DNA from 2 places in the Acidovorax cavernicola genome. Region 2 is predicted to be linked to the other one. Evidence: riboswitches for the same ligand, from Rfam matches in the RefSeq annotation. Region 2 holds a riboswitch; the other holds the start of a gene.
The links. Region 2 has a riboswitch for glycine ahead of gcvT (glycine cleavage system aminomethyltransferase GcvT). Riboswitches for the same ligand answer to the same signal wherever they lie in the genome.

Region 1 (14,748 bases), on a different contig from region 2:
TGATGTTGGGCGAGGCGCCGGACGAGCTGATCGCGATGAGGACGTCTCCTTCGGACGCCATGGACGTCAACTGGAACGAGAACATCTCGTCGGGGCCGATATCGTTGACGATCGCGGTAATCAATTCGACAGCGGACGAGAGGCTGTTCACCTTCGGCTTCAGCCAGCTGTTGCTGCGAACGCCTTTCATGCAATCGCAGACCAGGTGGTTGGAAATGGCTGCCGACCCCCCGTTGCCGCATGAAAAGATCATCTTTCCTTGGGCTGCGCGCTCCGCAAGAAGGCGCCCGGCGGCAGCCAGCGCCCCACGATCCACCGTCTTGGCTGCAGCGTTGATTCTTTCGAAATACGCATCCGCGTACAGCCCAGCATCTGGTATCTGGTGTTCTGGAAAGAATGTAGGCATAAAAATTCGGGGGTAGGAGTTATAAAAATATTGAGTGGCAGACAGATCCGATGGCTTTGACTACCCCTTTGAAACAGCCGCGAATAGTCGATCCGCAGCATTCGTCGTCTTCTTCTATTCGAAAAATTCCGCCTGCTTCATCGAAAGCCCGGCGCTGTCCTTGGCTGAAAGTGCCGGGGCCTGCCCGACATCCGGCCATGCAATGCCGAGAGAGGCGTCACTCCACAAGATGCATCGCTCATGCGCAGGCGCGTAGTAGTCGGTCGTCTTGTAGAGAAAATCTGCCGTGTCGCTCGCGACCAGGAATCCGTGCGCGAAGCCAGCGGGCACCCACAGCTGCCGGTGATTGCTTGCAGTCAACTCCACACCGACCCACTTCCCGAAGGTGGGCGAAGACCGACGGATGTCCACGGCCACATCGAACACCGCGCCGCGCACCACGCGCACGAGTTTGCCCTGCGGTTGCTGGATCTGATAGTGCAAGCCACGCAGCACGCCCTTCGTCGATCGCGAATGGTTGTCCTGAACAAATTCGACATGCCGCCCGACAGCCTCGTCGAACGCTTTGCCATTGAAACTCTCATAGAAGAAGCCGCGTGCATCGCCGAAAACCTTCGGCTCGATGATCAAAACGTCAGGGATCTCGGTTTGGATGACCTTCACGAGCGAATCTCCTCGGCCAGCAGGTGCTTCAGGTACTTTCCGTATCCATTCTTCTGCAGCGGTGCGGCGAGCTTTTCGAGTTGTTCGCGGTCGATGAAGCCATTGCGCCATGCGATTTCTTCAGGACACGCGATCTTCAGCCCTTGCCGATGCTCGAGCGTCGCAATGAACTGCCCTGCTTCGAGCAGGCTCTCGTGCGTGCCCGTATCCAGCCACGCGTAACCGCGCTGCATGATCTGCACGTTCAACTGATCGAGGTCCAGATACGCCTGATTGACTGCCGTGATCTCCAGTTCGCCTCGTGCGCTCGGCTTCACGGCCTTGGCAATGTCGACGACCTGGTTGTCATAGAAGTACAGGCCGGTGACGGCGTAGCTGCTCTTGGGCTGGGTAGGCTTCTCTTCGATGCTGCTGGCCTTGCCGTTGGCATCGAAGGCCACCACGCCATAGCGCTCCGGGTCGTGCACGTGGTACGCGAACACGGTTGCGCCGCTCTGCTTGGCATCGGCGTCCGACAGCAGATGCACGAAGTCGTGCCCATAGAAGATGTTGTCCCCCAGCACCAGCGCACTCGGCGAGTTCCCCACGAACTTGTCGCCGATGATGAACGCCTGCGCCAGGCCATCGGGACTCGGCTGCACCGCGTACTGCAGGTTGATGCCCCACTGGCTGCCATCGCCCAGCAGTTGCTGGAAGCGCGGCGTGTCCTGCGGCGTGCTGATGATCAGGATGTCGCGCATGCCGCCGAGCATCAGGGTGCTCAGCGGGTAATAGATCATCGGCTTGTCGTACACCGGCAGCAGTTGCTTGCTCATGGCGAGCGTGGCCGGATGCAGGCGGGTGCCGGAGCCGCCGGCGAGGATGATGCCTTTGCGTTGCGTCATGGAGTCTCTTCTTCTGTGGGGTCCGTGAAAATCAGTCTGCTCTTGCTCTGTCAGAGAGCCATCAGAGCGTCTCGCGCAGCATGCGCGCCACGCCTTCCTGCCAAGGCGGCAGGCGCAGGCCGAAGGTGGTCTGCAGCTTGGTGGTGTCGAGCCGCGAGTTGTGCGGCCGCGTCGCGGGCGTCGGGAAGGCGCTGGTGGGCACGGCTTCGACAGCCTGCGGTCCTGCCTTGAGTTCGACGCCGGCCTGCTGCGCCATCTCGAGCACGAAACGCGCGTAGCCGTGCCACGTGGTCTCGCCGCCGGCGATGGCGTGGTACAGCCCGGCCTTGGCCGGGTCCTGCAGGGTCGCGCGGATGGCGTGTGCGGTGATGTCGGCCAGCAGTTCGGCGCCGGTCGGTGCGCCGAACTGGTCGTCGATGACGGTCAGCTTGTCGCGCTCCTTGGCCAGGCGCAGCATGGTCTTGGCGAAGTTGCCGCCGCGTGCGGCGTAGACCCAGCTGGTGCGAAAGATCAGGTGCCTCGCGCAGTGCTTGGCCACCAGTTGCTCGCCCTCGAGCTTGGTCTGGCCGTACACGCTGAGCGGGCCGGTCGCGTCATCTTCCTTCCAGGGGCGGGTGCCGCTGCCGTCGAAGACATAGTCGGTGGAGTAATGCACCATCAGCGCGCCGATCTGCTGCGCGGCCTCGGCCACCACGCCGGGCGAGGTGGCGTTGAGCTTGCGCGCGAAGTCGGGCTCGCTCTCGGCCTTGTCGACGGCAGTGTGCGCGGCGGCATTGACGATCACGTCGGGGCGCACCGCCAGCACCGTCTCGGCCAGCTGCTCGGGACGGCTGAAGTCGGCGTGGAAGTCGGTGCTGTCGAAGTCCAGCGCGACCAGCTCGCCGAGCGGCGCGAGGCTGCGCTGCAGCTCCCAGCCGACCTGTCCACCCTTGCCAAGCAGCAGCAGCTTCATGCGCCAGCCTTCGCCGTGGCGTCGTACTGCTTCTCGACCCACTCGCGGTACGCGCCGCTTTGCACGTTGCGCACCCAATCGCCGTTGGCGAGGTACCACTCGACGGTCTTGCGGATGCCGGTGTCGAAGGTCTCGGCCGGCTTCCAGCCGAGTTCGCGTTCGAGCTTGCGTGCGTCGATGGCGTAGCGGCGGTCGTGGCCCGGGCGGTCCGTGACGTAGGTGATCTGTTCCTTGTACGGCTTGCCGTCGGCGCGCGGGCTCAGCTCGTCGAGCAGCGCGCACACGGTGTTGACGATCTCGATGTTGGGCTTCTCGTTCCAGCCGCCGACGTTGTAGGTCTCGCCCAGCGTCCCGGCTTCGAGCACGCGGCGGATGGCGCTGCAGTGGTCCTTCACGTAGAGCCAGTCGCGCACCTGCATGCCGTCGCCGTACACGGGCAGGTTCTTGCCGGCCAGTGCGTTGACGATCATCAGCGGGATCAGCTTCTCGGGGAAGTGGAACGGGCCGTAGTTGTTCGAACAGTTGGTGGTGACCACCGGCAGGCCGTAGGTGTGGTGCCAGGCGCGCACGAGGTGGTCGCTGGCGGCCTTGCTGGCCGAGTACGGGCTGTTGGGCTCGTACTTGTTTTCTTCGGTGAAGGCCGGGTCGGTCTTGGAGAGCGAACCATAGACCTCGTCGGTCGACACGTGCAGGAAGCGGAAGGCCGCCTTCTGGTCGGCCGGAAGGGCGTTCCAGTAGCCGCGCACCGACTCGAGCAGGCGGAAGGTGCCGAGCACGTTGGTCTGCACGAAGTCTTCCGGGCCGTGGATCGAGCGGTCGACGTGCGATTCCGCGGCAAAGTTCACGACGGCACGCGGTTTGTGTTCGGCCAGCAGGCGGTCGAGCAGCGCGCTGTCGCCGATGTCGCCCTGCACAAAGATGTGATTCGCGTTGCCCTTGAGCGATGCGAGGGTCTCGAGGTTGCCCGCGTAGGTCAGCTTGTCGAGGTTCACGACGGGCTCGTCGCCTTGCGCGATCCAGTCGAGCACGAAATTGGCGCCAATGAAGCCTGCGCCGCCGGTCACCAAGATCATGGGGTTCCCTGCCTGTAGAAAAAAGTTTGCTTTACGGAAAATTAACAGTCAATTATCCCATCGGCGCGCAGTGCCGATGTACAGGGGTTGGCCGCCTTGCGGACCCCGCCTACAATCGCCCCCACTGCAGGAGAGCGGGCTTCCACGGAGGCCCTACCGAAGGCGCAAACTCCCATAAACGCTCAGGTCGGCCCGACGAGGTTCCAGGAAGAAATCAGGAACTTCGGCAAGGGGTCAGTACTGCAAATCATCGATACGGCCGTCTGGAGAGCCGCCACGCCATGTGGCGCACCGAAGGAGCAAACCCGCTGCGGGTGCAGCAGGGTGAATCTCTCAGGTACCGAGGACAGGGGGAGCGGCAACTTGGACAGCGGTCGTCCAGTTGCTTGCTATTTGTTCAATAGCACTCCACGCCCGCCGTTCAAGCGCTGCAAACTCAAAGGTACTTGAAATGCGCGTGATCGTTCTTGGCGCCGGCCTGCTCGGCGTGACTTCGGCTTACTACCTCCAGCAACTCGGCCACGAAGTGACCGTGATCGACCGGCAGGCCACCCCGGCCGCCGAAACCAGCTTCGCCAACGGCGGCCAGATCTCGGTCAGCCATGCCGAACCGTGGGCCAATCCGAGCGCGCCGCTGAAGGTGCTGCAATGGCTCGGCAAGGAAGATGCGCCGCTGCTGTTCCGCATCCGCGCCGACATGCGCCAATGGCTCTGGGGCCTGCAGTTCCTGCGCGAATGCACCCCGGCGCGCACCCGCCATAACATCGAACAAATCGTGCGTCTTGGTACATACAGCCGCGACATGTTGCAGCAATTGCGTCGAGACACCGGCCTGAGCTACGACCAGCGCACGCAAGGCATCCTGCACTTCTATACGACGCAGAAGGAATTCGACGGCGCCCTCGCGCCTGCCGAGCAGATGCGAGCCCTGGGCTGCGAACGCCAGGTGATCTCGGCCGACGAGGCCATCCGGATCGAACCCGCCCTCGCCCACATCCGCCCCCAACTCGCCGGCGCCACATACACCGCCGAAGACGAGTCGGGCGACGCCAACCGCTTCGCGCGCGAACTCGTGAAGCTGGCCGAGGCGGCCGGCGTGAAGTTCCTCATGAGCCACACGGTGACCGCGCTGCGCGAAGCCGGCGGCAGCATCGACCACGTCGAGGCGACCGACAGCGAAGGCCGCTTCCAGCGCATCCGCGGCGACGCCTTCGTGCTCGCGATGGGTTCGCTGAGCCCGCTGTACGCGGCGCCGCTGGGCATCCGCCTGCCGATCTACCCGGCCAAGGGCTACTCGGTGACGCTGCCCGTGAAGGACGCCTCCAAGGCCCACCAGGTCTCGCTGACCGACGATGAATACAAGCTGGTGTTCTCGCGCTACACGTCGGAATCGGGCGACCGTCTGCGCATCGCCGGCACGGCCGAACTCAACGGCTACGACCGCGACCTGAACCGCGTGCGCTGCGAAGCCATCGTGCGGCGCGTCGAAGAACTGTTCCCCGGCGCCGGCGACACCGAGCGCGCCCAGTTCTGGACCGGCCTGCGTCCCGCCACGCCGAGCAACGTGCCGCTGATCGGCAAGACGAAGCTGCCGAACCTGTTCCTCAACACCGGCCACGGCACGCTCGGCTGGACGCACGCCTGCGGCTCGGGCAAGTCGATCGCACGCATCGTGAGCGGACTGGCGCCCGAGGTCGACTTCACGTTCGCCGGCATGCCGGCGCCCGCGTCGCGCGCCGTGCAGCCCGCTCTGGGCTGACACGGCACCCGCCCTGGGTCATGCCTTGAACGTGACCCAGGGCTTGAGCCGCACGGCGCAGCGAATCAGCCCCGCACTTTCCTGCGCATCGATCACCGCGCCGATCGGCTTGTAGGCCTGCGGCGCCTCTTCGATGCGGCGCTCCTCGCGCAAGGTCACGCACTGCCAGCTGGCGTTCTCGTCGCCCGGCGCGGGCCGCATCGCGCGCACTTCCTGCCGCCGCATGCGTCGGCCGGCGCCATGGCTGCACGACCACAGCCAGTCCTCGTGGCCCAGTCCGGTCGCCAGGTACGAGTGATCGCCCATCGAGCCCGGGATCAGCGCGAGATCGCCCGCGTGCGCCGGCGTCGCGCCCTTGCGATGGATGTTCATTCCGTGCTCGCGCAGCACCACGTTGTGCGGCACGTCGACCACCAGCGCCGACGCCGTGGCGCCCAGCAGCTCGGCGAAGTCCTTGCGCACCAGCTCGGCCAGCACGACGCGGTTGGCCCACGCATAGCGCGCAGCCACGCCCATGGCCTCGAGGTACTCCTGGGCCAGCGGCCCGGTCAGCCCGTACAGCCCACTCTTCGGATGGCGCAACCCCTGCGGCCACTCGGCCCGCGCCCGGTCCATCCAGCGACCGCCGACATGGAACCCGATGTCGCGCGAGCCGCTGTGGATCATCACCACGACCTCGCCGGCCTTGAGCCCTGCGCGATAGGCCGCATGCCGGTCCATCACCTGGTCGACCACCTGCAGCTCGACGAAGTGATTGCCGCTGCCCGGCGTGCCGAGGCACGGGTCGCGGAAGACCTCGTGGCGCGCGCCGGTGTAGGCCGACGGTGCGTGTCGCGACCGCCCGCCGAAGCTCGCCAGGCCGATGCACGCGCCGATCTCGGCATGCAGCCGGTCGCGGTCGCACGCCGCCCAGAGCCCTTCACCGCGCACGGCATCCAGGAACGCCGCCGGCCCTTCGTCGAACAGCGCGCGAAACGCCGCCGTGTGCACCGGCACGTCGCGCCCGTTGTCGAGCAGGCTGCGCGTGAGCCGCGCGAGCAGCTGCGTCTTGTGCGGCGCCACCTGATCCAGCGTGAGGCCGGTGGTCAGCAGGCGCATGCCGCAGTTGATGTCGGTGCCGACCGCGGCGGGAATGACGAAGTCGCCATCGGTGGCCACGACGCTGCCGACCGGCGCGACCGATCCCGGATGGAAGTCCGGTGTCGCGCAGGCCTTGCACACGCCGTGCTCACTATCGGGCGAGCGCACGCTGGCGAAGGCCAGCAGCTGGTTCACGGCCTTTTCTTCCAGCGGCAGGCTCTGCGGCAGAAGAACGGTCGCCTGCGCGGCCTCGTTGCGCAGGTGATAGATGCCGTCGCGGTAATCGACGGCGATGTTGGCGCGCGAGAAAGCGCGCTGAAGTCTCGAAAAATGACGGTTGGTGGGGCTGCCCATGGCTGCAATTCCATTCGGGGAAACCGTGTCGGTTTCCGGGCCCCGGTCACATCGCGTGGCGGGGCGAAAGAGATCGACCGCGCGCCTCGGGGCACGCGGATCACTCTTTCTTGCAGCAGCAGAGATTCAAGAAAGCGGGCGGATTCTATCGACGCAGGCCGCTCGCGAAAACAGCGGGCGGGGCGCTGCGTCGTTTTTTCCCGTCAGTCCGGCGCAGTGAACACCGTCAGCACGCCCGTGTAGCCATACAGGTGATGGCGCGCGATCTCGCCGGCGGCGAAGAAGCCGACCAGCGGCACGTCGCCCAGCGCATGTCGCACGATCTGCAGTTCGGCGCCCGGCGCGCCGAAGTGCGGGCCGCCGCGGCCGGAGCAGCTCACGTACACCGCGCCGGCGATGCGCCGCGCGGGGTGCGGTGCAGCCTCGGCCTCGCCGGCCGCCACGGCGCGCGCGGTGGCCAGGGTCTGCTCCTCGGGCTCAAGTTCTTCGCGGATCTCGGCGCAGATGCGCATGAGGTCGGCGCGCGCCGCCTGCGCATTGCGGCGGCAGAAGCTCATCCGCATGCCGGCCTCGGCGTTGTCGGCGATGGCAATGCCGCGTCGCGTGGGATCCAGGCCGATGATGTGACGCACCAGCACGTCGGCGCCCAGGTCGCCGGTGCGGCGGATACCGTCGCTGCCCGCGTCGGCCAGGCCGACCAGCGTGTTGCGCACGGCGTCGATGGCTTCCTGCGGCCGGTCGAGCGACACCTGCAGGTCGGCCAGCAGCACGTCGAGCGCCGGCTCGCCGTCGAGCGCGAGCAGCAGGTTGCCATCGGCCTCGGTGATCTCGCGCTCGCGCGCGCCACCGGTGCGCAGCGGCTGGCAGCCTTGCGTGACACGCGACACCAGCCGCACGCCCTCGCCGAACACCACGCCGGACAAACCGCCCGAGAACACACCGCCCGCCGCCCCGTGACCGCGGATGTTGCCGTTGCCGCCCACCGCGAACTGCAGCGCCCCGCCGCGGCCGGACGAGAGCCCGCCGAACAGGTAGCCGGTGTCGGTGCGGCCCGCCATCTCGCCGATGAGCTCGCTCAGGTCGGGCGTCGCGGGGTCGGCGTGCACGAGCGCGGTGTGGGCCTCGAAGCCGCTCATTTCGGAGCTGCCCAACGGCGCCACGCCCGAGAACACGCGGTACTGGTCGCTGGGCAGCGCGCACAGCATCAGGCTCAGGCCGGGCTCGTCGAAATACTCGGCGTTGTTGGCCGCGACGCCGATGCCGACCGTGCCCGACCAGTCAGTGACTTCGGGCAGCTCGGCGCCCAGGTGATCGAGGATCTCCTGCGCGTCGCTCGCGTAGTGGTCGGTGATGTACAGCAGCCCGAGCGTCGGATTGGACGCGTAGTCGGGCAGCGCCATCTGTGCGCGCAACTGGGCCAGCACGAGGCCGGCGGCCATGCGCCATTGCGGGTGGGTGGCATGGCCGGTGGGAAACAGTTTCATGGTGCGTACCGACCCGTGCGTCGTCTGTCTGGAAAGGTGGCGGTCAGAAGGTGTGAATGAATCCGGCGTGGCCGAGCAGCCCGCCCAGGCGCGCGCCATCAAGGCGCAAAGCGCAGCCATAGCTCGGGCTATGGCGAGCATTTGCAACGCAGAGGGAGCGTGCCTGGGCGGGATGAGCGGGCATGGCGGGTTCGTTCACACCTTCTCAGACGTCAGCGCCGGCCGGAGGTTCGCTTGCGCGCGGCGGCGGACGTGGTTTTCTTGCGCGCGGCAGGTGCCGGTGCGGCTTTCTTCGGGGCGGCCTTCGAGGCGGTCTTGGCGGCCGGCTTGCGCGCCGCCGTCGACTTGCCGATGACCTGCCCCACGGCGTCGGCCAGCGGCTGCGCCATGGCCGGCACCTTGAGCTGCGCCGCGTCCTGCAGCGCCGTGCTCGCGATCTGCTGGAACTGCTCGGTCAGCGAGCCCCACCATTGCATCGGGTCGACCACGCCGGCAGCGCCGTCGGCCGCGCGTGCGGCAGCCGGCCTGGCGCGCGACTTCTTCTTCGGTGCCGGGGTTGCCTCTTCCTCTTCTTCCTCGATCTCGTCGAAGTCTTCTTCCTCTTCCTCCACGGCCTCGGGCTCAGGCTGGGGTGCCGGGGCCGGTGCAGCGGGAGCCGGCGCTGGCGCAGGCGCCATGGCCGCGGCCTGCCGGGTGAATGCGCTGGCGATGTCTTCCATGCGCACGTTCATGCCGCGCAGGGTCGACAGTGTCATCTTCTGCACCTCGAGCGCCTGGATGGTCGCCTTGAGCGCGTGGCCGTTCTGTTCGAGCCAGTACTGGACCGTCTTGAGTTCCTGGATGCGCTTGTCGACCTCTTCGACGCTCATGGTGGGCGCCACCCAGCTGGCGAGGCTGGGGATGCCGGGCACGGACCCGGAGCCCGCCGCGGCACCGCCGGCAAGGTTCTTCAGGAAGTCGAATCCGGGGACGAACTGGCTGAAGTCGAAGGGTTTGCTGGCATTGCTCATGCGGGAGGTCTCCTGGCTGGGTTTTCTTGTGTTGCCAGCTTACTCCAAGCCCTTGGCGTGCGAATCAGAGCTCGTCCCTGACCCGGCTGAAAACCTTCCAGAAAACCGCGTCCTGCGAGGTCGCGAAGTTGATCCGCATCATCGTGCTCGGCGGACGGCGCGCATGGAACAGCGAGCCCGGCGCCAGCAGGTAGCCCTGGTCGAGCATGCGCTGGGTGAGCGCGTCGGTGTCGACACCCGTGTCGACCCAGCCGAAGAGTCCCGCGGGTTCCGAGGCGAAAGTGCAGCCGTGGGCCATGGCCAGCTTCACCGCGCGGCCGCGCGCGCCATCGAGCCGGGTGCGAATGCGCTCCGAATGGCGGCGCAGCTGCCCCTGGTCGATGCACCACGAGAGCGCCCGCTCGAACAGCGTGGGCGAGGTCAGCGTGGCCAGCAGCTTGGTCTCGAGCAGCCGCTCCTTCAGCGCGGGCGAGGCGGCCAGGAAGCCGATGCGCCAGTTGGGCGCCAGGATCTTCGCGAAGCCGCTGACGTAGATGGTGCGCTGCAACCCGTCGAGCGCACTGAGCCGCGTGGCGTGCTCGGGCGCGAGGTGGCTGTAGGTGTCGTCCTCGACGATGTGGAAGTCGTGTTCGTTGGCCAGCTTGAGCACGCGGTGCGCGCTGCCGGGCGTGAGGCTGTAGCCGGTCGGGTTGTGCAGCACGCTCACGCTGACGAAGAGCTTGGGCTTGTGCAGCGCGCAGTACTGCGCCATCACGTCGAGGTCGGGCCCGTCGGCGCGGCGCGGCACGGGCAGGATGCGCATGCCCAGCGCCTCCAGCCGCGCGAACTCCAGCGCCCAGCCGGGCTCCTCGACCATCACCGGGTCGCCCGCGCGCAGCAGGCTGCGGCTCACGATGTCCAGCGCGTGCGTGGCGCCGATGGTGGTGACGATCTGGTCCGGCCCGGCCGGCACGTTGATGCGCACCAGCTTCTGCGACAGGCTGCGCCGCAACGCGAGATCGCCCGAGGGCTCGCCATATTGAAGCGATAGCTCCTGCAGCGCAGACGTCGTGGTCACGCGGCGCACCGCGGTCGCCATGAAGGTCGACGCCATCCAGTCGGGCGGGAACACGCCCATGCCCGGCTGCGGCTTGTCGCTCGGGCGGTGGAACATGCTGCGGATCAGCGAGCTGGCATCGGCCGGCACGCGCGAGGCCATCATCGGCGGGACCTCGGGAACGGCATGCGCCGGATTGCGCGGGCTCTCGGGCACGGGCGCCGAATCGCGCACATAGAAGCCGCGCTGGCGGCGCGCCTCGACCAGGCCTTGCGCCAGCAACTGGTCGTACGCGGCGACCACGGTGTACGGGCTCACGCCCTGCTGCCGCGCGCATTCGCGCACCGAGGGCAGGCGCGCGCCGGGCGCCAGCAGCCGGTTGCGGATGCGCTCGGCGAGACGATCGGCCAGCTGCCCGGTCAGGGACTGGGTGGAGGTTCGGGTCAGCATCGAGTCGGGCTGCATCGCACAGTGTGTCGAAGGAATGACCAATACAGATTTCAGATTTGTTTGATCATCTGTACTGGAACTGTAATGGTCTCAAGTTTAGAGTGTGTGACATGAACTGGCAAGAATTCACCGCGCTGCTGGTGCTGGCCACGGCGATGAGCTTCTCGCCCGGCCCCAACACCACGCTCTCCACCGCCCTGGCGGCCAACGGCGGCCTGCCGCGCGCCATGCGCTTCGTGGTCGCGGTGCCGGTCGGCTGGACCTTGCTGCTGGCCATCTGCGCCGCCGGCCTCGGCGCGCTGGTGGTGGCGATGCCGCCGCTGCGCCTGGCGATCAAAGGGCTGGGCATCGCCTACCTGCTGTGGCTGGCTTACAAGCTCAGCGGCAGCGCCCAGCTCGGCAAGGCCGACAGCGCCAGCCTTTCGGTCGGGTTCGGGCAGGGCGTGATGCTGCAGTTCGTGAACATCAAGGCCTGGCTGCTCGCGCTCACGCTGGTGGCCGGCTGGATCGCCGGCCAGCCCGACGCGCTCGCGCGCTTCGCCATCGTGGCGCCGGTGATGCTGACCTATGCCTTCGCGAGCAACTTCGCCTATGCGCTGGTCGGCGCGCTGCTGCGCGAGTGGCTGGCCAAGGGCACGCGCCTGCTGTGGTTCAACCGCGCGATGGGCCTGATCCTGGTGCTCACGGCCTGGTGGATGGTGAGCGTCTGACCATGACCAAGCTCCACATCAAGGATGAAACGCTGGGCATGTGGCTCGGTGTGGTGGGCGTGGCCCTCTTCGCCATCACGCTGCCGATGACGCGGCTGGCCACCGGCACGCAGGCCGATCCGCAGCTCTCGCCGTGGTTCGTCACGCTCGGGCGCGCGGCGCTGGCGGGCGTGCTGTCGGCCGTCTTCCTGCTGGTCACGCGTTCGCCGCGCCCCGCGCCGCACCAATGGAAGCCGCTGGGCATGGCGGTGCTGGGCAACGTCATCGGCTACCCGCTGCTGCTGGGCTACGCGCTGCGCGTGGTCACGGCCAGTCACGCGGCGGTGGTGACGGCGCTGCTGCCGCTGGTCACGGCCGCGGTCGCGGCCTGGGTGCTGCACCAGCGCGCGCGACTCGGCTTCTGGCTCTGCGCGGTCGCGGGCAGCCTGCTGGTGGTGGTGTTCTCGGTGCTGCGCGCGCAGCAGAGCGGCCACGGTTTCGGCTTCGAATGGGCCGACCTGCTGCTGGTCGGCGCTGTCATCGCCGCTTCGGTCGGCTACATCTACGGCGCACAGGTCACGCCCGCGCTCGGCGCCGAACGCGTGATCTGCTGGGTCTGCGTGATGGCGCTGCCCGTGACGCTGCCCGCCACCATCGCCTTGTGGCCGCAGCAGCCCGTGGCCGCGTCGGCCTGGGTCGGCTTCACCTACGTGGGCATGTTCTCGATGTGGATCGGCTTCTTCGCGTGGTACCGCGGCCTGGCCCTGGGTGGCGCGCTGCGCGTGAGCCAGACGCAGCTGTTGCAGCCCTTCCTGTCGATCCTCGCGTCGATCCCGCTCCTGGGCGAACCGCTCGACCTCGTGACGCTGGGCTTCGCCGCCGCCGTGGTCGCCACGGTGGTCGTGGGCAAGCGGCTGTCGCAACCCCAGGCCGCGCCCGCCGTTGCGCGCGGCGCAGAGTCTCAAGCCAGGAGCTGACGACGATGCTCTTCAGCCATGTCACCGTCGGCTGCTCGGACCTCTCGCGCGCCGCCGCGTTCTACGACGCGGTGCTCGCGCCGCTCGGCCTGATCCGCCGCCCCGTGACGCCCGACGGCGGCCCCGACGCCGCCTGCTGGATCGCGCCGGGCCAGACGCTGCCGCGCTTCTATGTGTACATCCCGCTGGACGGCGAACCCGCCAGCGCCGGCAACGGCAGCATGGTCGCGTTCTGCGCGCCTTCGCCGCAGGCCGTTCACGCCGCCCACGAGGCGGCCCTGCGTCACGGTGGACGCGACGAAGGCGCGCCCGGTCCGCGCCCACGCTACGGTCAGGGCTATTACGGCGCCTACCTGCGCGACCCGGACGGCAACAAAATCCATGTCGTGCACCGCGGCGACATCGCGCCGTCCTGAGTCCGACACCCGCACACTCACCCGCTCACCTCTCATCCGCCAGAAAGAAGAAAGCCTCCCATGAACTGGAAACTCGCCGCCCGCGCCGCCAAGATGAATCCTTCGGTGCTGCGTGAAATCCTCAAGGTCACCGAGCGCCCCGGCATCATCAGCCTGGCCGGCGGCCTGCCCTCGCCCAAGACCTTCCCGATCCAGGCCTTCGCCGACGCCTGCGCCGAAGTGCTGCACAACGACGGCCAGGCCGCGCTGCAGTACGCCGCCAGCGAAGGCTACGCGCCGCTGCGCCAGGCCGTGGCCGACATGCTGCCCTGGGACGTCGAGGCCTCGCAGGTGCTCATCACCACCGGCTCGCAGCAAGGCCTGGACCTCGTGGCCAAGGTGCTGATCGATCCGGGCAGCAAGGTGCTGGTCGAGACGCCCACCTACCTCGGCGCGCTGCAGGCCTTCGGCCCGATGGAGCCGCACCCCGTGGGCGTGGCCAGCGACGACGAAGGCGTGGTGGTCGACGACCTCGTGGCCAAGGCCGCGGATGCGCGCTTTGTCTACCTGCTGCCCAACTTCCAGAACCCCACCGGCCGCACCATGACCGAGGCGCGCCGCGCCGCCGTGTCGGCCGCTGCGGCTGCAGCCAACCTGCCGATCGTCGAGGACAACCCCTACGGCGAGCTCTGGTTCGACGAAGCCCCGCCGCTGCCGCTGGCCGCGCGCAACCCCGAGGGTGTGATCTACCTGGGCTCGTTCTCGAAGGTGCTGGCCCCCGGCCTGCGCCTGGGCTTCCTGGTGGCGCCCAAGTCGATCTATCCGAAGCTGCTGCAGGCCAAGCAGGCGGTGGATCTGCATACGCCGATCTTCACGCAGCGCATGGTCTCGGCCGTGATGAAGGACAAGTTCCTCGACAGCCACGTGCCCACCATCCGCGCGCTCTACAAGCGCCAGCGCGACGCCATGATCGCCGCGCTGCAGCGCGAGATGGCCGGCCTGGACGTGAAGTTCAACGCCCCCAAGGGCGGCATGTTCCTGTGGGCCCGTCTGCCCGAAGGCATCGACACCGTGACGCTGCTGCCCAAGGCGGTCGAGCGCAACGTGGCCTTCGTGCCCGGCGCGCCGTTCTACGCGGGCGAAGGCGATCCGCGCACCCTGCGCCTGTCTTTCGTGACCGCCAGCGTCGAGGACATCGACCGCGCCATCGCCGCGCTCGCGCAGACGCTGCGCGAAGAACTGGCACTGCTCGGCCGCGCGCCGCAGCAGCTCGCCGCCGCACAAGCCTGAACAGGCGGACGACGATGCACATCGCCATCCTGACCTTCGACGGCTTCAACGAGCTCGACTCGCTGGTCGCGCTCGGTGTGCTCAACCGCGTGAAGAAGCCCGGCTGGCGCGTGACGCTGGCCTCGCCCAGCGCCACCGTGACCTCGATGAACGGCGTCACGGTGCACGCGAGCTCGACGCTCGAAGCGGCCTGCGAGGCGGGCGCGGTGATCGTCGGCAGCGGCATCCGCACGCGCGAGATCGCCG
Region 2 (14,748 bases):
CGCGACCTGGTCTACGCCAGGTAGCCGGCAGCGCGCAGCCATGCACGCCACTTGAGGCGGGCGGCCTTCGCGGGCCGCCCGCCTTGTCGTTTCAGCGCTCCTTTTTCTGTTGCAGGTACTGGCTCGGTGGCACGCCGAGCGTGCGGCGGAACATCGCGGTGAAGGCGCTCGGGCTCTCGTAGCCGTGCGCCAGCGCCACTTCCAGGATCGACGCGCCCGCGGCCAGCCGCGGCAGGCTCAGCAGCAGCCGCGCCTGGCGGCACCATGCACCGAAGGTCATGCCGGTCTCGCGTTCGAACAAGCGGGCCAGCGTGCGCGCATTCATGTGCAGCCGCTCGGCCCAACCGTCGAGCGTGGCGGGCTGCGAAGGGTCGCGAATGAGTGCCTCGCACAGCGCAGCCAGGCGCGCGTGGCGCGGCATCGGCACATGCAATGACAGCGCGGGCGCGGCCTCGATCTCGTCCAGGATCAGCTCCATCACGCGCTCGTCACGCCCGCCTGGCGGGTAGTCGAGCGGCAGCGAGACCGCCGCCACGATCAGCTCACGCAGCAGCGCGCCCACATGGATCACACGGCAGTCGGCCCCCAGGTCGGCGCGCGTGCCGGGCTCGACGAAGACGGTGCGCATCTTCACCTCGCCGGCCATGCGGATCTGGTGCGTCATGCCCGGCGGCACCCAGACGCCGCGTCCGGTCGGCACCACCCAGCTGCCGGGCTCGGCGCTGACCATCATCACGCCCGAGATCGCGTGGATGAGCTGCCCGCGCCGGTGCGCATGCGGCGGAATGAAGGCGTCGCCGGCCGGGTCGGTCGCCAGCACGGCCACGGCGCGGGGGGTCGATTCGCCTTCTTCGGGGCGCAGATTCAGTTTGTCCATTTCACGACGATGTTTGCACATTCGTGGCGAGAACATCTTTTCGTGTCTTCCTACGATGGCTTTCCCCCTCTTTTTCTCCAACCGGACATCGAAGAAAGAAGCCATCGCATGAACTCGCGCCGACTCGGGCTGCTCACCGGCACCCATGCCGTCAACGACCTCTACCAGGGCCTCGTGCCCGCGCTGCTGCCCCTCATGGTGCTGGAGCGCGGCTACAGCTACACGGCCGTGAGCGGCCTGATGCTGGCGGCCACCGGGCTGTCGAGCGTGGTGCAGCCGCTGTTCGGCCTGTACGCCGACCGCCACCCGCGCGCCTGGCTGGTGCCGGTGGGCTTCCTGGTGGCGGCGCTGGGCGTGGTGCTGGCGGGCCTGAGCCAGAGCTACCTGCTGACCTGGATCGCGGTCGCGCTGTGCGGACTGGGCATCGCGGCCTACCACCCGCCGGCCACCGTGGCCGCGCGCGCGGCCGGCGGCGCCTCGCAGAAGGCGATGAGCGTGTTCTCGGTGGGCGGCACCATCGGCGCCTCGTTCGCGCCCGTGCTGGCGGCCACGGTGGTCGGTGGCGGCAGCCTGTCGCGCAGCTACCTGCTCGGCATTCCCGCGCTCGCGATGGGCGTGGTGTGGGTCGCGGCGAACGTGCGGCGTGGTGCGGCGGCCGGCACGTCGTCGGCATCGCGCGGCTCGAAGGCGGGCGCCCCGGTGCTCAAGCCCCACAACGACTGGCGCGCCTTCGGCCTGCTGGTGGCGACCATCGTGGGCTGGTCGATCCCGTACGTCACGGTGCTGTCGATGCTCTCGCTGCGCATCACGCGCGACCTGCACGGCACCAGCTTCCAGGGCGCCGCGGCGCTCACCGCTTTCACTGCGGCTGGCGCCGTGGGCACGCTGGCCGGCGGCTGGCTCGGCGACCGCATCGGGCGCATGGGCACGATCCGCTGCGGCTACCTGCTCGCGCTGCCGGCCATGGCGGGCCTCGTGCTCGCATCGACGCCCGGCATGGCGTTGGCCTGCACCGCGTGGCTCGGCATGAGCATGTTCCTGCCCTTCGCCGCGCAGGTGACGCTCGCGCAGGACTACCTGCCGCGCAACCCGGCCACCGCCAGCGGCATCACGCTCGGGCTCGCGCTCTCGGTCGGCGGGCTGGTGTCGCCGCTGTTCGGCATGCTGTCGGACGCACGCGGGCTCGGCACGACGCTCACGGTGGTGCTGTGCGTGCTGTGCGTCGCGACCGTGCTGGCCTTGCGGCTTCGCAACCGCACGGTGCAGGTGATGACGGGTGAGGCTGCGGCGGCCTGAGTTCGACCTCGCGCTCTGAGCAACAGACCACGGAAATCCGTGGGCGATTCAACGCCACGCGTCCCCTCTTTCACTGCCAGAATCGACGCAAGCTTCGACGTCGAGCCTGACAGAGCAGAAGAAGGAAAAGGACGCCATGCATCGAATCGCCGCCCAAGGTTGCAGCCTCGCCGCCGCCGGCCTGCTGGCCACGGCCGGTTTCGCGGCCACGCCGGGCGCACCGGCGGTACCGGCCACGGCGCCCGCCGTTGCGGCGAACCCCATCGCCAGCCTCGCCGAAGTCGAAACCGCCGTGCGCGCCTGGGCTGCTGCCTGGTCCGCGCGTGACGTGGAGCGCTACCTCGCGGCCTACGCGCCCGACTTCACCCCGGCGCGCGGCCAGACCCGCGAGCGCTGGGAGGCCGACCGGCGCGCCCGCATCACGGGCAAGTCGCGCATCAGCGTGGGCATCGAGGGCTTGGTGATCAGCATCCAGGGCACCTCCGCCAGCGCGCAGTTCCGGCAGGTCTACCGCGCCGATGCGCTGACCGAGACCGACCGCAAGACCCTCGAACTTCAGCGCGTGGGCCCGCGCTGGCTGATCCGCAAGGAGAGCGCGGGCACCTGACACGGACGCATTCGCGCCCCAATCCCCCTGTAGGCAAATGGTTCACGAAGATGTCACCACTTGCAACGATGCTGCAGCCTTCGACCTCCGAAAGCTGTGGCCGCCATGTTCCCCACCAAGACCGAGAAGGCACGCGACGAACTCCAGGCCGGGCAGCGCACGCTCAGCCAGCGTGAGCGCGCGCTGCTGCTGATGGCCGACGGCCGGCGCACGCTGACCGACTTCAGCCCCCTGTTTCCCAGCCGTGTCGAGGCCGAGCAGGCGATCCAGGGGCTGATGCAGCGGGGCTACCTGCAGGAGGCGCGGCCGGCCCCGGTGCCACCCGCTCCCGCCCCCACGCCCGTCCCGGCCGCGGAGCCGATCCAGGTCGCCACGTCGGCCGACAGCTTCGACGGCAAGCGCTCGCTGGCCACCACGCGCATGTTCCTGTTCGACATCTGCGAGCGCATGTTCGTGCGCCGCGACCCGCGCTTCGCCAACCAGATGCGCGACGCCCTGCGCGAGGCCCGCGACCGCGAGGCCATGCTGACCATCGCCGCGCTGATGCTCTCCGAGATCGAGAAGAGCGCCGGCCCCGAGCGCGCCGACTCGCTGCGCGAGCGCATCGACAAGCTGCTGCCGCCGGCCGAAACCGTGCACTGAGCCGTCGGGCCCGGCCGCTCGATCCACTACACTCGTCGGGTCAGGAGAGAGCCCCGCGCGACGGGGCCGCCGAAGGCGCAGGGGTTCCCCGAACGCTCAGGCAAAAGGACTGACAAGACGCCGGCAACCACCGGCGTTTCCTTGCTGGAGAGAGGCCACTGCACCCCGGGTGCAACGATGGCCCACCGAAGGAGCAAACCCCGATCGTGGGGCGAATCTCTCAGGTAAAGCGGACAGCAGGGGTGGCCCGTGGCGTTGCAGCCATGGATTTCGACTGCCCCTTTGGAGTGCCCCGTGGCTGCTTCTTCCGCTTCCGACGCTCAACTTCTCAAGACCCCACTGTACGACCTCCACGTGGAGCTCGGCGCCCGCATGGTGCCCTTCGCCGGCTACGCCATGCCCGTGCAGTACCCCGCCGGCCTGATGGCCGAGCACAAGCACACGCGCGACGCGGCGGGCCTCTTCGACATTTCCCACATGGGCCAGTTGCGCCTGGTCGGCCCCGACGCCGCCGCCGCCTTCGAGACCCTGATGCCCGTCGACGTGGTCGACCTGCCCGCCGGCAAGCAGCGCTACGGCCTGCTGCTGAACGACGAGGGCGGCATCCTCGACGACCTGATGTTCTTCAACGAAGGCAACGGCTCGCTCTTCGTGATCGTCAACGGCGCCTGCAAGGTGGCCGACCTCGCCCACATCCAGAACAGGATCGGCGCGCGCTGCGAGGTGCAGCCCCTGCCTGACCACGCCCTGCTGGCGCTGCAGGGCCCGCAGGCCGCCGCCACGCTGGCGCGGCTGTCGCCCGGCATCGAGCGCTTCGTGTTCATGACCGGCGGCGCGGTGCAGATCGGCGGCATTCCCGCTTTCGTCACCCGCAGCGGCTACACCGGCGAAGACGGCTTCGAGATCTCGGTGGCCGCCAAGGATGCCGAGGCGCTGGCCCGCCTGCTGCTCGCGCAGCCCGAGGTGAAGCCCGTCGGCCTGGGCGCGCGCAACTCGCTGCGGCTGGAAGCCGGCCTGTGCCTGTACGGCAACGACATCGACACCACCACCACGCCGGTCGAAGCCTCGCTCAACTGGGCGATCCAGAAGGTGCGCCGCGCCGGTGGCGCGCGCGAAGGCGGCTTTCCGGGCGCGGCCAAGGTGCTGGCCCAGCTGGCCGCCGTCGCCTCGGGCGCGGCCGGTCACACCGACCACGAGACGCTCACGCGCAAGCGCGTCGGTCTGGTGGCGCTGGAACGCATTCCGGTGCGCGACGGCACGCTGCTGCAATCGCTCGAAGGCCACGACATCGGCACCGTGACCAGCGGCCTGCTCGGCCCCACGGCCGACCGTTGCGTCGCCATGGGCTACGTGGCCGCCGCCTTTGCCGAGCCCGGCACGCGCGTGCAGGCCATCGTGCGGGGCAAGCCGGTGCCGATGGAAGTCTCGACCATGCCCTTCGTGCCGACGCGCTACTACCGCGGCTGATTTTTCAAGCGCCTCGCCGACCCGGCTAGGCTCTGCACCCCGATTCATTTTTTCCACGAGGAGTTTTTTCATGAGCATCAAGTACACCAAGGACCATGAATGGGTGGCGGCCGAAGGCGGCGCTGCCACCGTCGGCATCACCGTGCATGCGCAGGACGCGCTGGGCGACGTGGTGTTCGTCGACCTGCCCGAAGTCGGCAAGACCTTCGCGCAGGGCGAGGTTGCCGGTGTGGTCGAGTCGGTGAAGGCCGCCGCCGACGTGTTCATGCCCGTGTCGGGCGAGATCACCGAAGTGAACGAAGCGCTGCGCGCCGACCCGTCGCTGGCCAACACCGATCCGCTGGCAGCCGGCTGGTTCTTCAAGGTCAAGCTGAGCGAACCCGCACAGCTCGACGCCCTGCTGGACGCTGCCAGCTACGACAAGTTCGCCGCCGAATCCTGATCCGCTGAGTTCTTCAGCACCTTTGTCTTTTCCTCCCGAGCCCTCACCGCCATGCCGACGCCCGCCCTTCCCTCTTTGCAAGAACTAGAGAACGCCGAAGAATTCCTCGCCCGCCACATCGGCATCGATGCGGCGGACGAGGCGCGCATGCTGCCGGTGATCGGCTCGGAAACGCGCGCGGAGCTCATCGACGGCATCGTGCCGGCAGCCATCCGCCGCGCCCGGCCGATGCGCCTGCCCGCGCCGGTCACCGAGGCCGACGCGCTGGCCGAGCTGAAGGCACTGGCGTCGAAGAACAAGGTGTTCAAGAGCTTCATCGGCCAGGGCTACTACGGCACGCACACGCCGGGCGTCATCCTGCGCAACATCCTGGAGAACCCCGCCTGGTACACCGCCTACACGCCCTACCAGGCCGAGATCTCGCAGGGCCGCATGGAAGCCCTGCTCAACTTCCAGACGATGGTGTGCGACCTCACGGGCATGGCCATCGCCAACGCCTCGATGCTCGACGAGGCCACCGCCGCCGCCGAGGCCATGACGCTGGCCAAGCGCAGCGTGAAGAGCAAGAGCAACGTGTTCCTGGTGTCGGGCGACTGCCACCCGCAGACCATCGAGGTCATCAAGACGCGCGCCGCGCCGCTGGGCATCGAGGTCAAGGTGAGCACCGTGTCGGAAACGCTGCCGCACCTGATGGTGAGCGGCGAGTTCTTCGGCGTGCTCGCACAGTACCCCGCCACCACCGGCCACGTGCACGACCTGCGCCCGCTCGCGGGCCACGCGCACCAGTGCGACGCCGCCTTCATCGTCGCGGCCGACCTGCTGGCGCTCACGCTGCTGGTCGCACCCGGCGAGTTCGATGCCGACATCGTCTGCGGCACCACGCAGCGCCTGGGCATGCCCCTGTGCAACGGCGGCCCGCACGCCGCCTACCTGGCCTGCCGCGATTCGTTCAAGCGCTCGCTGCCGGGCCGCCTGGTCGGCGTGAGCGTCGACACGCACGGCCAGCCCGCCTACCGCCTCGCGCTGCAGACGCGCGAGCAGCACATCCGCCGCGAGAAGGCCACCTCGAACATCTGCACCGCACAGGTGCTGCCGGCCGTGGTCGCCAGCATGTACGCCGTGTACCACGGCCCCGACGGCCTCACGCGCATCGCGCAGCGCGTGGCCGTGCTCACCGCCATCCTCGCCAAGGGCCTGTCGCAGATGGGCCGCGAGCCGGTGAACACCACCGCCTTCGATTCGCTGACGATCCGCACCGGCGACGACACCGCCGCGATCATCGAACGCGCCCAGGCCGGCGACGTCAACCTGCGCCAACGCCTGCAGCAGCACCTTGGCATCTCGCTGGACGAGACCACCACGCGCGCCGACATCGAGACCCTGTGGGCGCTGTTCGTGCCCGCCGGCACCGCGATGCCGCGCTTCGACGACCTGGCCGCCCACACCACGCCGCTGATCCCCGACGATCTGCGCCGTACCAGCGCCTTCCTGACGCACCCGGTGTTCAACACCCACAAGAGCGAAACCGCGATGCTGCGCTACATCCGCAGCCTGTCGGACAAGGACCTCGCGCTCGACCGCAGCATGATCCCGCTGGGCAGCTGCACCATGAAGCTGAACGCGACCAGCGAGATGATCCCCATCACCTGGCCCGAGTTCGCGAACATCCACCCCTTCGCGCCCGCCGACCAGCTGCAGGGCTATGCCCAGCTCGACGCGCAGCTGCGCGCCTGGCTGTGCGAGGCCACCGGCTATGCGGGCATCAGCCTGCAGCCCAACGCGGGCTCGCAGGGCGAGTACGCAGGCCTGCTGGCCATCAAGTCCTTCCACGAAGCCAAAGGCCAGGGCCATCGCAACATCTGCCTCATTCCCTCGTCGGCCCACGGCACCAACCCGGCCAGCGCCCAGATGGTGGGCCTGCAGGTGGTGGTGACGGCCTGCGACGCGCAAGGCAACGTCGACATGGACGACCTCAAGCGCGCCTGCGAAAAGCACAGCGAGCACCTGGCCGCCGTGATGATCACCTACCCCAGCACGCACGGCGTGTTCGAGACCCGCGTGAAGGAACTGTGCGAGCTCGTGCATGAGCACGGCGGCCGCGTGTACGTCGATGGCGCCAACATGAACGCGCTGGTCGGCGTGGCCGCGCCGGGCGAGTTCGGCGGCGACGTGAGCCACCTGAACCTGCACAAGACCTTCTGCATTCCGCACGGCGGCGGCGGTCCGGGCGTCGGTCCGGTCTGCGTGGTGGAAGACCTCGTGCCCTACCTGCCGGGCCATGCGACGGCCGGCGTGCCCTCGAACGGCGTCGGCGCCGTTTCTGCAGCGCCGCTGGGCAATGCAGCCGTGCTGCCCATCAGCTGGATGTACTGCCGCATGATGGGCGCCAAGGGCCTGCAGGCCGCGACCGAGACGGCCATCCTGAGCGCCAACTACATCAGCGCCCGCCTGAAGGACCACTACCCCACGCTGTACGCGAGCCCCAACGGCCACGTCGCGCACGAGTGCATCCTGGACCTGCGCCCGCTCAAGGACACCAGCGGTGTCACCGCGGAAGACGTGGCCAAGCGCCTCATCGACTACGGATTCCACGCACCCACGCTGAGCTTCCCCGTGCCCGGCACGCTGATGGTCGAGCCGACCGAAAGCGAGCCGCTGGCCGAGCTCGACCGCTTCGTCGACGCGATGATCGCCATCCGCGGCGAGATCCGCCGCGTGGAAGAAGGCGTCTGGTCGAAGGACGACAACCCGCTCAAGCACGCGCCGCACACCGCCGCGAGCCTGCTGGGCAGCGAGTGGAGCCACCCGTACTCGCGCGAACTCGGCGCGTTCCCGCTGGCCGAACTCAAGCAGGCCAAGTACTGGCCGCCGATCGGCCGCGTCGACAACGTCTACGGCGACCGCAACCTGTTCTGCAGCTGCGTGCCGGTGGGCGACTACCAGGAAACCGAAACGGCCTGACGACAGCGGCAGTCGTGCCCGGCGCATGAACCCGGACGAAGTCGCATCGCTCAAGGCGCGCTGGCGCGGCTGCGTCTGGGCCCACACGCTGAGCGATGCCGAAGGCGCGGCGCTGCTGCCGCAGTTGCGCTTTGCCGAGCTGGCCGCGGGCCAGCCCATCTGGCACCGGGGCGATGCGGCCGACCACTGGGTCGGCATGGGGCGCGGCAGCATGAAGCTGTGCACCACCTCGGCCTCGGGCAAGCCCGTGACCTTCATGGGGCAGGCCTTCAGCTGGGTCGGCGAGATCGAGCTGATCCGCGACATCCCGCGCCTGTGCGACGCCGTCGCGCTGTCCGACGCGGTGATCATCAAGATGCCCAAGGCCGCGTTCTTCCACCTGCTGGGCACGAACCCCGCCTTCAATCGCTTCGTGCTGACGCTGCTGAGCGAACGGCTCACGCAATCGATGGTGCTCACGCTGTCGGACCGCACGCTCGATCCCGTGGCCAAGGTGGCGCAGAGCCTGGCCTCGCTGTTCAGCCCGTCGGCTTTTCCGCCGCGCTCGCTGGAGCTGCAGGTGTCGCAGGCGGAGCTGGCGATCTACTGCAACATGTCGCGCCCGCGCCTGAACGCGGCGCTGAAGCAGCTCGAAGCCGAGGGCCTGCTCACCCTCGGCTACCAGGTCGTCACGCTGACCCGGCTCGACGCGCTGCGCAGTTACTGCGGCGCGGCGTCGGCGGCCAGCGGCAGCCACACGCGGCCCGAAACCGCATAGGCGTTGACGGCGGTGATGCCAGCCGCGGGTGCGCCCGAGGCCGGGGCCCAGACGTACTGCGGATGCGTCGCGAACAGTGCCACGCCCAGTTCGTCACCCGGCTGCACGCGGGCGGCCACGCCGCCGAGCGCCACACGCTGACGACCCGTGGGCACGGGCACCACCTGGTCGGACAGCAACGCCACCTCGCCGCCACGCTTGCGCAGCGCCAGACCCACCAGCGCGACGCCCGGCCCGGCCTGCCCCTGCACGTCGAGTTCGGCTTCGGGCACGCCGGCCAGCACGGCGCCGGCTGGCACGGACGCCAATGCGACGAAGCGCGGCGCCGCCGTGCCGGCAGGCACTTCGGTGCGCGGCAATGCGGCGCTTGCGTTCAGCGCGATCGGCATCGCGCCGCGATACGCCGTGCCGTCGTCCAGCGCGACGCACGTGGCCGGCACCGACGACAGTCCGGCCGTCTCGTCGCGCAGCTTGGCATCGAGCCAGCGCGCCATCGTGTCCATCGCATCGAGGTCGCCGCAGCGTGCCGGCTTGTCGCGCTGGCCGGCGCGCGGGTTCACGTGGCCCGCGCGCAGCACCATCAACCGCACGTCGCCGCCACCCGAAGCCAGCTGGCGCCAGTTGCGCAGGCCGTCGCCCATGTCGAACAGCACGTCTTCGCTGGCTTGCACCACGAGCGCATCGACGCGTCGCATCGGTTGCCCGGCCCAGCTCGCGCCCGAGGGGCCGTGCGTCTGGTACGCATCGCGCAGGCGCGGTGCGTCGGCGCCGAGATCGGACCATGCCCAGGCGCCGGGCTTGGGCGCCTGCTCGCACAACGGCCGCAGCAGGCCGCCGTCGCGCACCTTGCCGCGCTGGGCCATGAAGCATTCGAACTGCACGAAGCCCTGCTTCAGCACACCCTGCGGCGCCAGCGCGTGCTGCAGGTCGTACCAGGTCATCGACGGGATCACGGTGGTGATGCGCGGCTCGCGCTGCGCCAGTTGCATCTGGTAGCCGCCGCCGTACGAACCGCCGATGCTGCCGATGCGCGGCTTGCCGTCGGCGCCCTTGCGCAGTGGCAGCTCGCGCTCGGCCCAGTCGATCAGGCTGCGGATGTCGGCGATCTCGGCCTGCGGGTCCATGATGCGGCTGTCGCCGCCGCTGTCGCCATGGCCGCGGTGGTCGAAGCTGATGACCGCGTAGCCACGCGACACCAGCGTGGGCACGAGGCGGTCGAGTCGCGTCCAGTAGTTCGCGCCGGGGTCGGTGTCGTTCGGCGGCATCGCCTGCAGCCGGCCGAGCCCGAAGCCGCTCGCGTGCAGCACCAGCGGGTAGCCGCCTTCGGGTTGGGTGTCGGGCAGGAAGAGCGTGAAGGCGACCTTCGTGCCCGTCGTGCTTGCAGCACCTGACACCAGCGGGTCGGCCACCGGTGACTGCGTCGACAGTTGCTGGATTGTGGCGGCCTGCGCGCAGAGCGCGGCGCCCAGGCATGCCGCCGCGCTCAATGCGGCGGCGCGAATGATGGCCTTCATGTACGGGTTCCTCAAGGTTGCGTGTCTCGAAGCACGCAACTCTAGGAACGAAGGCGGCGGCGAACTGTCCCCGCAGGAACAAAGGTGGCCCAAGCGGCCGGGAGGGCCACCTACGGATTACGGTTGCTTCTTCTTCGCGATCTCGCCGGTGGCGATCTGCGCGCGCAGCCCACGCAGGCTGGCCTTCATGCGGCGCTCGTTCTCGGGGCCCATGCGCACCAGGATCTTCTGGCCGGCCGAGAGCGATTCGAGCTTGGGGTCGACGTATTCATAGCGCACCCACGGGCGCTGCGAAGGAATCTCGCCCTTCACCTCGACCAGCCTCACCTGCACCGGCCCGGCCGGCTCCGGGGCCTGCAGCAGGTGGTCGATCACGGCGACGAAACGGTCGTTGAAGTAGCGGCCCGGATAGCCCAGCTCTTCATACGCCTGCTGGAACAGTGGATAGAGGCGCGCATACACGGCAGCCGCCTTGGCGGGATCGACCGACTCGGCCAGCAGCACCAGGCCGTTGTAGCGCGCCGAATTGTTCGCCGCGATGGTCTGCACGCCCTGCTGCGGCCCTTCGGTGATGAAGCGCTGCGGCGCGGGCTGCACCGGCCACTTGCTCGCGGGCGCCTGCTCGCGCGGCAGGTTGTCGACCGTGGCGACGAAGCGCCGCACCATGCCCTCCGAATGCAGATAGGTGGCCACGGCCTTGCCGCCCAGCAGGTCGGTGAGCGCCTTCAGCACGCGGGAATCGGAATTGCCCAGCGCGGGCAACGCACCATCGGGCGGGGCCAGCGCCTCGACCGGGTTCTGCGGGCCCTTCGGCTCCTCGGCCTTGGGCGGCTCAGGGGGCGCGTCGTTCGGGGCCGCGGCCACCGGCACGGGCTCGGGCGCCTTCAGCGCCTGTTGCTGCTGGTACCAGCGCCAGCCGAAGAAAGCAGCCGCGAGCACCACCAGCACGAGGCCGACGATGGTGCCCATCGGGGCCTCCCGGCGGGGTCGGAACTCGGGGTTGTCGCGGGGGGTGTCGGCATCGGACATGGGCGGTTTCCTTTTGCGGGTGGCATTGGGGAGACGAAAAGCAATGGTGCACCAGGATGGCCTTCAAGACCCTCACGATGCCCACGTTCTCGTAACCCCCTGTGACGCCCCGACCGCGCCGAAGTTCAGTCGGTCAGTGCGTCATTCGGTGCCGATGCGCACCACGTGCGCTGCGCGCGGATCGACGCGGCCCGCATGCAGATCGGCGATCACCGCCTGCGCATGCGCGAAGCCCCGGCCCTGCGCCAGCGTCATCCAGCGATTGCCCGGGCGGCTCAGCTCGGCGATGAAGCGGCCTTGCGCTTCGTTGAAGCGGCGATTGACCTCCTGCGGGCCCCAGTCGGCATTGCGCTTGCGAATCTGCACGGGCGCGAAGTACAGCTGGGGCGTCGGGCCGGGCAGCGCGCTCGTGTCGCCGAGGAATTCGGTCTTCTGCGCCGAGCCCGCATAGCAGTCGTACACCAGCGATTCGCCGAAGTGGTGGTGCACGGTGGCGCGCAGGTCGTCGTGGCCCGCGAAGTCGACGTACAGCGTGGGCACGTCGGCCGCCAGCGTGGCGATCTCGCCGTAGGCCACCGTGCGGTCGTAGCAGCCCAGCGCGTCGACGAAGGCGCGGTTGCCCTGCGAGGTGGCCGCCACCAGCTGCACGCCCTCGCGACGGCCGAGGCAGAAGGCCGTGCCGAACGCCGTCTTGCTCGACGCGCTCGACACCACCACCTGTGTCGCGCCGAAGAAGGCGTTGTCTTCCAGGAAGTCGGCCAGCATGAACGAGGTGATGAACAGCGGGCGCACCAGCATCTGGTAGTCCTCCAGCGCGGCGACGTAGCCGGCATCGTGGCTGCAGCGCATGTACTGGTTGTAGGCCGACACCAGCTCGCTGCGGTGCGCCGCGCCGTCGTAGAAGCCGCGCGGCGTCACGCGCACCGGCTGCATGCGCAGGTGGCTCGCGATCGGAAAGTAGCCATAGAAGCGCTCGCCCACCGCCACACCCTCCACGTTCGAGGCCACCACGTCGGCAAAGCCCCAGGCTGGCATGTGGCCCCAGTCGGCATCGCCGGTGGGAAAGAACTGCCAGTACTTCATCACCGCATCGCCGAAGGCCGCGTAGGTGATGTTGTTGGTGGTCAGCGAGAAGCGCTCGATCTTCACAAGCACCTCGCCCGGGGGCAGTTCGACGGTCTCCTGCGAGGTGACGATGCGGGTGGTCCCGAGCGCGTTCTTGCGCGTTTCGAGGCGGGTTAAAGTGAATGCGTTGTTCATTCGCAAACTGTAGGACGGCCCGCCTTGCCGCGGGTTCGGAAACCCGGTCCATGCCCGCAGCACCCCGCTCCAAGCCCCTGAAACGCCCCACGCAGGCGCGCAGCAAGTTCACCGTGCAGGCCATCTACGACGCCTTTGTTCGGATTTGGCGCGCACAGGGCTGGGAGGGCGTGACCACGCGCGCCGTGGCGCTCGAAACCGGCATCGCCGTCGGCACCTTCTACGACTACTTTCCCGACAAGGAAGCCCTGCTTTCGGGCTATGTGCGCCACTGCGTGGAGGCGCTGCTCGCGCGGCTCGACGAGGACGTGATCGCGCCTTCAGGCATCGACTGGCGCGAACGCACGCAGCGCCTCGTGCGCCTCACCTGCGACACGCGCCTGGCCGAACTGCCCGCGTTCGACCACGAGATGCTGATGCTCGAGCACCGCGTGGCGGAGCCCAAGCACCACCGGCGCGTGTACGACGAACTGCTCGCGCGATGGGCGCAGGCCTTCGCAGCCTGCCGCGACCTGCAACCGCCGCCCTCGCCCGCCACCGTGCAGGCGCTGCTGACCGCCGCCTGGGGCGCTCGCCGCTACCGGCTGCTGGTGCAGCCCGACGACGCAAATGACGCGTGGGTCGGCGAGATGGAAGCGATGGTCATGGCGCGGTTGGCTGCGCGCTGAGCGCCTGCAGCCACGCCAGCGTGCCCTGCAGCTCGGCCGGGCGGATCTCGTGCGCGCCCGGGAAGTCCGAGCCCGACAGCGCCAGCGGCAGCCCGCGCGCCAGTTCGCGCGTGGCCTGCGCGGCGCTTGGCGGAATCACGTTGTCGGCGCTGCCGTGGCTCACCCACAGCGCCTTGCCCGCGAAGGCCTCGGGCGGTGCGATGTGCGGCACCACCTCGGGCAGCAGCCGGCTGTGCCACACCATCGCGGCGCGCAGCTTGTCGGGCTGCGTGAGCAGCAGCGACAGCGACATGATCCCGCCCTGGCTGAAGCCGCCGACCACCACGCGCTCGGGCGGCACGCCCAGTTGCTGCGACGCCGACGTGACCATCTCGCCGATGAGAAAGCGGCTTTCACGTTCCTGCTCTTCGTCGATGCGGCGCGTGCCGTCGGCCAGCACCTGGAACTCGAACCACGCGTAGGCGCCGGGCGACAGCACATACGGCGCGCGCAGGCTCAGCACATGGAACTGCGGCGGCATCATGCGCGCCAGACCGAACAGGTCCTGCTCATTGCTGCCCACGCCGTGCATCAGCACGAGCAGCCACGGATCGCCCGCACTCTGCTGCGCAGGGTGATGCAGGAACTGGAGGGGGAGATGAAGAGAGGTCATGGGTCGATCGAGATGAGATGGATGGAGCGCACGCCCTGTTCAGCGAAATCCCCGGGCCAGCGCCCGCGTGACCTCGGCCGACGACACCTCGCGGCAGCCGGTGGCGTTCTGCCCCGACCACAGCGGAGAAAAATCGCCGCTGCCCTGCGCCTCGGCCTTGGCGCGCAGCGGCGCGATGCCCGAGGTGGCGAGCGGAAACTCCGGCGCCGGCCCGATGGGCCCCAGCTCGCGCATCACGCGGTTGACGATGCCACGCGCCGGCCGGCCAGTGAACAGGTTGGTCAGCGCCGTGTGGCGCGCGCCTTCGCTCTTCAGCGCCGCGCGATGCAGCGCGCTGATCGTCGCCTCGGGCGTCAGCAGGTAGGCCGTGCCGATCTGCACGCCCGCCGCGCCCAGTGCCATGGCCGCGGCCACGCCGTCGGCATCCACGATGCCGCCGGCCGCGATCACCGGCACCTTCAGCGCGCGCACCAGCTGCGGCAGCAGCGCGAAGGTGCCGAGCTGCTTCGTCAGGTCGTGAGAGAGGAAATGCCCGCGATGGCCGCCGGCCTCGAGCCCCTGCGCGATCACCGCGTC

Region 1: it holds a riboswitch for glycine, as region 2 does, so the genes downstream of both, D3H34_RS25310 (D-amino acid dehydrogenase) here and gcvT (glycine cleavage system aminomethyltransferase GcvT) in region 2, are expected to answer to the same signal.

The regions. Positions count from the first base shown of each region.
Region 1 covers NZ_QXMN01000043.1:14,958-29,705, forward strand. The annotation lists gene D3H34_RS25285 (D-sedoheptulose-7-phosphate isomerase) at 1-406, opposite strand, end outside; gene rfbC (dTDP-4-dehydrorhamnose 3,5-epimerase) at 521-1,069, opposite strand; gene rfbA (glucose-1-phosphate thymidylyltransferase RfbA) at 1,066-1,953, opposite strand; gene rfbD (dTDP-4-dehydrorhamnose reductase) at 2,015-2,905, opposite strand; gene rfbB (dTDP-glucose 4,6-dehydratase) at 2,902-3,978, opposite strand; glycine riboswitch at 4,096-4,186, shown strand; glycine riboswitch at 4,232-4,338, shown strand; gene D3H34_RS25310 (D-amino acid dehydrogenase) at 4,430-5,737, shown strand; gene D3H34_RS25315 (RtcB family protein) at 5,756-7,171, opposite strand; gene D3H34_RS25320 (FIST signal transduction protein) at 7,375-8,655, opposite strand; gene D3H34_RS25325 (PhaM family polyhydroxyalkanoate granule multifunctional regulatory protein) at 8,868-9,665, opposite strand; gene D3H34_RS25330 (aminotransferase-like domain-containing protein) at 9,730-11,151, opposite strand; gene D3H34_RS25335 (LysE family translocator) at 11,262-11,861, shown strand; gene D3H34_RS25340 (DMT family transporter) at 11,864-12,817, shown strand; gene D3H34_RS25345 (VOC family protein) at 12,823-13,233, shown strand; gene D3H34_RS25350 (aminotransferase-like domain-containing protein) at 13,294-14,502, shown strand; gene D3H34_RS25355 (DJ-1/PfpI family protein) at 14,517-14,748, shown strand, end outside.
Region 2 covers NZ_QXMN01000004.1:71,976-86,723, reverse strand. The annotation lists gene D3H34_RS06360 (TRAP transporter large permease) at 1-24, shown strand, start outside; gene D3H34_RS06355 (AraC family transcriptional regulator) at 92-877, opposite strand; gene D3H34_RS06350 (MFS transporter) at 986-2,173, shown strand; gene D3H34_RS06345 (L,D-transpeptidase Cds6 family protein) at 2,310-2,780, shown strand; gene D3H34_RS06340 (hypothetical protein) at 2,886-3,422, shown strand; glycine riboswitch at 3,454-3,544, shown strand; glycine riboswitch at 3,557-3,669, shown strand; gene gcvT (glycine cleavage system aminomethyltransferase GcvT) at 3,717-4,889, shown strand; gene gcvH (glycine cleavage system protein GcvH) at 4,960-5,331, shown strand; gene gcvP (aminomethyl-transferring glycine dehydrogenase) at 5,383-8,292, shown strand; gene D3H34_RS06320 (Crp/Fnr family transcriptional regulator) at 8,318-9,049, shown strand; gene D3H34_RS06315 (alpha/beta fold hydrolase) at 8,992-10,563, opposite strand; gene D3H34_RS06310 (DUF3014 domain-containing protein) at 10,681-11,592, opposite strand; gene D3H34_RS06305 (DUF2855 family protein) at 11,734-12,852, opposite strand; gene D3H34_RS06300 (TetR/AcrR family transcriptional regulator) at 12,903-13,520, shown strand; gene D3H34_RS06295 (alpha/beta hydrolase) at 13,495-14,172, opposite strand; gene D3H34_RS06290 (NAD(P)H-dependent flavin oxidoreductase) at 14,212-14,748, opposite strand, start outside.